2 linked regions of the Exiguobacterium sibiricum 7-3 genome follow. The protein of the gene in region 1 interacts with the protein of each later gene in a pairwise test. Links are inferred from orthologs where the notes say so. Each region holds a gene or a part of one and is shown in the gene's direction. Other genes may lie near its edges. The genes, in order: minD and P402_RS0103160.

What was found.
Region 2: the proteins of minD (region 1) and P402_RS0103160 interact in binary tests that used the Bacillus subtilis proteins (3 or more experiments, as listed by UniProt). The link is inferred for Exiguobacterium sibiricum 7-3 from one-to-one orthologs.

The regions. Positions count from the first base shown.
Region 1 is NZ_KK211190.1:953,360-956,434, forward strand. The notes cover bases 277-3,019. They hold minD (septum site-determining protein MinD), read left to right. Parts: upstream 277-1,095; coding sequence 1,096-1,944; downstream 1,945-3,019. Other genes in these bases: mreD (rod shape-determining protein MreD), read left to right, coding at 277-412; P402_RS0105725 (septum site-determining protein MinC), read left to right, coding at 416-1,090; P402_RS0105735 (ribonuclease E/G), read left to right, coding at 2,008-3,019. In the rest of the region: more of mreD, read left to right, coding at 1-276; more of P402_RS0105735, read left to right, coding at 3,020-3,075. UniProt on the Bacillus subtilis protein: ATPase required for the correct placement of the division site. Cell division inhibitors MinC and MinD act in concert to form an inhibitor capable of blocking formation of the polar Z ring septums.
Region 2 is NZ_KK211190.1:419,399-422,668, forward strand. What follows is about bases 165-3,102. They hold P402_RS0103160 (CpsD/CapB family tyrosine-protein kinase), read left to right. Parts: upstream 165-1,254; coding sequence 1,255-1,950; downstream 1,951-3,102. Other genes in these bases: P402_RS0103150 (hypothetical protein), read right to left, coding at 165-332; P402_RS0103155 (YveK family protein), read left to right, coding at 531-1,262; P402_RS0103165 (tyrosine-protein phosphatase), read left to right, coding at 1,962-2,726; galU (UTP--glucose-1-phosphate uridylyltransferase GalU), read left to right, coding at 2,917-3,102. Also shown: more of P402_RS0103150, read right to left, coding at 1-164; more of galU, read left to right, coding at 3,103-3,270. UniProt on the Bacillus subtilis protein: May be involved in the regulation of capsular polysaccharide biosynthesis. Autophosphorylates in vitro. Phosphorylates and activates in vitro two UDP-glucose dehydrogenases, YwqF and TuaD, as well as the DNA-binding proteins Ssb and SsbB.

The DNA.
Region 1 (3,075 bases):
CGTCATCCATGTCACGTTGATCGCATTGATGTTTTTGGGACGTTATGGAAAAATCGAACAAGCGCTTGGTTTTGGATTGTTGTTCGGTCTGTTATATGATTTCGTCTATTCGGATATCATCGGAATTTATTTATTTGCGCTATCTGCCATTCCGCTTTTTAGTAGCTTCGTGCTAAAATATGTAAAGGAGAACGTATTAACGATTATCGTCACCTTTACGTTCAGCGCTATTTTGTTTGAACTGGATATTTATTTCTTCACGGCTTCGGTCGTAGGAGTCGGTGTTCCCTTCAAGGAACTCGCGACGCAAATCATTCCAAGGAGTCTCATTGCTCAGTTGATTGGAATCATCGTGCTGTATTATCCGATGACGCGACTGGTGCAATCCACATTTGATGAGAAAAGAGGATGAGTCATGATTGAGCGTAAGCGTTATGTAACGATGAAAGGTCATCGTGGTGGCCTCGCCGTCTATGTGAATGAAAGGTGCAGTGTGGATGAATTTCTTGACGATTTAGAATTGACGCTTGCCGACAAATCCGTCGAGAACGGACGCGCCGTTCCGATTACCTTCTTCTTCGGTCGCCGTTATGTCGACGAAGGCGTTGTGACGGCCGTCGAGTCCATCGTTGCGCGTCATGATTCATTTTCGTTTAACGGGTACGACAGCGAGTGTCTGACGAAGGATGAAGCGAAAGCTCTTTACGGGGAACGAACATTTCATTACTTTGGCGGCACGGCCCGAAGTGGGCATGTCGTAGATGTCGAAGGGTCGATCGTCGTCATTGGCGACATCAATCCGGGAGCCGTCGTTCACGCAACCGGCAGCATTTATTGTCTCGGTGCGTTACGGGGGACCGTTCATGCAGGAAAAGGCGGGAACGAACAGGCTGTAATTGCGGCAAGTATCCTGCAGCCGAAATGGATTTCGATTTCCGATTTCGTCCATGAAGATCCGGATGATGCGCCGATCAAGGCGTTAGACATGGGTTGTGCTTTTGTAGGGGAAACAGGAGTCGAATTTTCTCGTCTTCAAACCGTTCCGCTTGCGCGGATGGATCAATTTGCGATTGATAGTGAAAGAGGGTGACAGATATGGAACAAGTGAAAGAACAGGTACATAAAGATGCGAAAACGCATGTAGGACGTGCCATCGTCGTCACATCTGGTAAAGGTGGAGTCGGTAAGACGACGACGACTGCAAACATCGGGACAGCACTTGCGCTGATGGGGAATTCGGTTTGTCTCGTCGATACAGATATCGGTCTTCGGAATCTGGATATCGTACTTGGCCTCGACAACCGGAGTATCTATAATATCGTTGACGTCGTAACCGGACAATGTAAACTGCATCAAGCCCTCGTCCGTGATAAACGTTTTGAAGAAATGTATCTGTTACCTGCTGCTCAGTCTAAGGATAAATCATCCGTCACACCGGAACAGGTAAAAGGCATCATTGACTCATTAAAATTAGAGTATGACTTTGTTTTGATTGACTGCCCGGCAGGAATCGAACAAGGCTTCATGAATGCGATTGCCGGTGCAGACGAAGCCATTATTGTCACGACACCGGAAAAAGCTGCGGTTCAGGATGCAGACCGAATCATCGGGATGCTGGAGCGTTCGGAGCGTCAAATCGTGCCGAAGCTCGTCGTTAACCGTGTCCGCTCGCATATGATGGCGGCTGGAGATATGCTCGATATCGACGAAATCATGCGTATCTTGTCGATCGATCTGCTTGGTTTGATCGTCGATGATGAAGAAGTCATCGCAGCGTCTCACCGCGGTGTGCCCGTGACGATGAATCCGGATAATCGGGCTGGTCTCGGCTACCGGAACATCACGCGACGGATTCTCGGAGAGTCCGTTCCGTTGCTCGACATCATGGAACAGCCGCAAAAAGGATTTTTCGTGAAACTGAAAAAAATGCTTGGCATGAAATAAGATGGGGAAAAATAGACTAGAAGGGTTTTATGCTTCTAGTCTATTTTTCATGGAGGAATGAAGATGAAATGGATTAGTGAACAGACTCCGTCTCTGGAACGGGTCGCGTTGGTCGAAGGGGGGCGCGTCGTCGAATACCACGAACGAATGCGGGATGAACTTCGTGTCGGCACCTTGCTGCATGCGAAAGTTGACAGGTTGCACCCGACGCTCGAAGCGGCATTTTTGATTGCGACGGACGGGACGCCGCTTTATTTACCGATCAATGAAACGCTGGAGACGTTACGCCGTTATCCGGAAGTTCCGACGATCGGGCAAGCTGTTCAAGTCGGTCAGACCGTACTCGTACAGGTCGTAAAAGAAGGGGCAGCCCCGAAACAGCATAAAGTGACACAAAACATCACGTATGGTGGACGGTTCCTCGTCTATTTCCCATACGGACGCCGCGTGCGTTTCAGCCGGAAGCTGGATTTGGTCGTTCAACAGCAACTGGCTAAAGTGATTCCGGTGGCGGAAGAGGAAGGGATTTTATACCGGACAGAAGCGGCGCAAGCCGAGGTCGGGGTGTTGATGGCGGAATTGAAGCAACTGCGGGCACGTCATCAACATATGTTACAGCAGACGACACTTGAACAGGATGAGCCCTTGATCATTCAAGAAGCGAAGCGGTTGAGTCATGTCACAGAAGCGCTCGTCACGAACAGAATGGAGAAAGAACGGCTGGAGCAGATGGGGTTTCAGGTCGAACGTCCCGTCATCAAAGGCCGCCTGCCGATCATGGAACAGGTGGACCGGGCGATTGAGAAGGCGCTGGACCGGGTCGTTTGGCTCGACGGTGGGGCTTATCTGCTGATTGAAGAAGTCGAAACGATGACCGTGATTGATGTCAACAGTGGGAAAACAGTTTCCGTCAAGGAACAAAAACGGACGTTTGATCAAATCAATGAAGCGGCAGCAGTTGAAATCATGCGTCAGCTCCGTCTGCGAAATATCAGCGGGATGATTGCCGTCGATTTTTTGAGGGGGTCCAGTAAAGGACAGACACGGGTGACACAACTGTTGAAGGAACGGGCAGCGCACGAGTCGAAACAGATCGAAGTATACGGTTTTACGAAAATGGGCTTATGTGAA
Region 2 (3,270 bases), 530 kb from region 1 along the record:
CGGTGTGTACGCGATAAGGATGGGGCGATTTCTTCCTGATCTTCTTTCGATTCGACCGGTCCATCTTCTTCAAGGATGGGACGGGCGACGAGTGTTCCATAAAAATCAGCCAATTCATCATGATGTTTGCCGGCTAAAAAGGCTGACCATTCGTCGGCGGTTACTGTATCCTGCTTGAACGGAACAAGTGGTGTCTGACCGGTCAAACGAATCATCGTGTCCGTTAACGACTCTGTCGAAGCAAGGCTTAAACGAATCCGTTCATGAAGGCGGCGGATGTCTTCTTCCGAGTGCGATGTATAGTATTGAAGGGCTTGTAGAGAGCGATGCATGAAGATCTTCCTCCTATGTTGATATCCGGAAATTCATGTAAAAAGAAACATGTCATTCTTTATTATACGCAACAAATTTCAAAAAACGTATGTTATTTCCTGAAAATTAATCAACCATTTCCCAATTTTTTGTTATACTGAGTTCTAGTTGATGAAAAAAGACACCGTATTAGACAAATAAAGGAGAATAATCAAACCATGAATGAAACGATCAGCTTACAAGAATTATTTTCAATTTTGAGAAAATCGCTTTGGCGGATTCTCGCACTGACCATCGTCGCAGCCGTCATCTCATTTGCCGTCAGTACCTTTTTGATCAAACCGACGTATCAAGCCGGTACACAGATTTTGGTCACACCGAAAAAACAGGAAAACGATGTGATTGATGCTTCGCAAGTCCAATCGTCCGTCACACTTGTCAATACATACCGTGTCATCATCAAAAGTCCGGCCATTCTCGAAAAGGTTCAGGCAGAAGTGGAAAATGCTCCCACTAGTATTAACGCCTTAAATAATATGATTACCGTCGAAAGTGAACAAAATTCACAGGTTATCAACGTTTCCGTTCAAAGTACCGATGCTGCTCTTGCATCAAACGTCGCCAACTCCGTCGCCAACGTGTTCAGTGAAGACATTACGGATTTGATGAATGTCGATAACGTCAAAGTGTTATCTGTTTCAGGCATTCCGACAGCTCCGGTCAGTCCAAATATCATTTTGAATACAGCGATTGCCGCAGTGGTTGGCTTCTTATTAGGTGTAGGACTTGCTTTCTTACGTGAAGTACTCGACCGTCGAATCCGGACAGAGGAACAAGTTCAGCAAATTCTTGACTTGCCTGTTTTAGGAAGTATCCCGGATATCGACAGCAAAGTCTTCAAGTCATCAGCGAAAGCAACAAAACGAGAGGCGGCAAAACAATATGGCTAAGAAAAATAAGATGAATAAAGATGCCCGTAATCTGATTACAGTCACTCAACCGAAGTCGCCGATTGCCGAGCAATACCGGACCATCCGGACAAATATCGAGTTCATGGCAGTGGATAAAGAGATTCAAGTCATGCTTGTGACATCAGCCACACAAAGTGAAGGGAAGTCGACGACTTCTTCGAATCTCGCGGTCGCATATGCGCAACAAGGAAAAAAGGTCTTGATCATCGACACGGATATGCGTCGTCCAACGGTCCATTATACATTCCGGGTTGCCAATGGTCTGGGATTATCGAGCCTGTTGACACGCCAAGCCGAGCTTGAAAAAGCTATCCTACCAACAAAAGTCGAAAATTTATCGATCTTAACGGCAGGACCGATTCCACCGAACCCGGCCGAGCTGTTGTCGTCAAAAGCGATGGAAAAATTAATTCTGCAATTGCGTGACGAGTATGATGTCATCATTTTGGATGCTCCGCCGTTACTGCAAGTCGCGGACAGCCGGATCACATCTAAACTGACGGACGGTGTCGTGCTGGTCGTCAGCTGTATGACATCGGATCGTCAACGTGTCCTTAAAGCTAAAGAACAACTCGAACTGGCGGAAGCGAAGATCCTTGGCGTCGTCTTGAACCGCCGGGAGCTGACGGATGATTCAGCGTATCAATACTATTATTCCTATGAATAAGGGGTGCCATCATGGTTGATCTTCATTGTCATCTTTTACCGCTGGTCGATGACGGTCCGGCGAGTATCGAGCAAATGTTACAGCTGGCGGAGCAGGCAGCAAGTGAAGGGATCACACGAATCATCGCGACCCCGCACCTGTTTCATCCGCAGTTCGAGACGGAAGACGTCGATGTGAAACTGACCGTTGATGAATTAAATGTCTTACTCCATCAGCGCAATATTCCAATCACCGTCTATCCGGGGCATGAGATTCGTTTGACGGGTGAGTTAATCGAAGAAGTCCAAAAGGGGACGGCATTGCCGCTTGCGGATTCACGTTATTTACTGATTGAATTTCCTTCGACCGGAATCCCGTCGTATGCGCGACAAGTGTTTGCCGAATTAATTTCTGACGGCTACGTTCCCGTCATTGCGCATCCGGAAAAAAACAAAGCTATCATCCAGAATCCGACATTGTTGTTTGATTTAATTTTAAATGGTGCAATCAGTCAAGTGACTTGTGCGAGTCTGATCGGTAAGTACGGTAAGGATGTCCAACGTTTTGCCGTTGCCTTACTTGAAAACGGTTTGGCTCATCTCGTGGCGTCAGACGCCCACCATACTGAAAAGCGTCCGTTCTACTGGGAACAATGCCGAAAATATTTGGAGCATGAATTAGAAGACTGGTTGTATGAAGAAATTTATGAGAACAATGAAGCGGTTCTTCTGAACCAGCTCGTGACGATTAATCCTCCGAATCCGGTTGAAAAGAACTGGAAAGGTCAGTGGGTATAAAGGATTTAATGTGAAGAAAATGTAAAGAGAGTGAAAATCCACTCTCTTTTTTCTGTGTTAACGCTTACATTATTAACAATTGGAAAACTTTATGGAATGGATTCAACTGGATGTGGTATTGTAATTTACATAAAGAATACCAAGTTGATTATATTATGGGAATCTGAAATTAGAACTGGGAGTTGATTTCATGAATCGTGTAAAAAAGGCGGTTATTCCAGCTGCTGGACTTGGCACACGTTTTTTACCGGCGACAAAAGCGATGCCGAAGGAAATGTTGCCGATCGTCGATAAGCCGACGATTCAATATATCATCGAAGAAGCGATTGAATCGGGGATTGAAGATATTTTAATCATCACTGGTAAAGGCAAACGGGCCATCGAGGATCATTTTGATTCCGTGCCGGAACTCGAAGCAAACTTGATTGCGAAAAATAAGTCGGAGTTGTTGCATTTAGTAGAAGCAACGACAAACATCAATATTCATTTCATCCGTCAGTCGAAACCAAAGGGTCTCGGAGACGCGATTCTCCAAGCAAAGGCC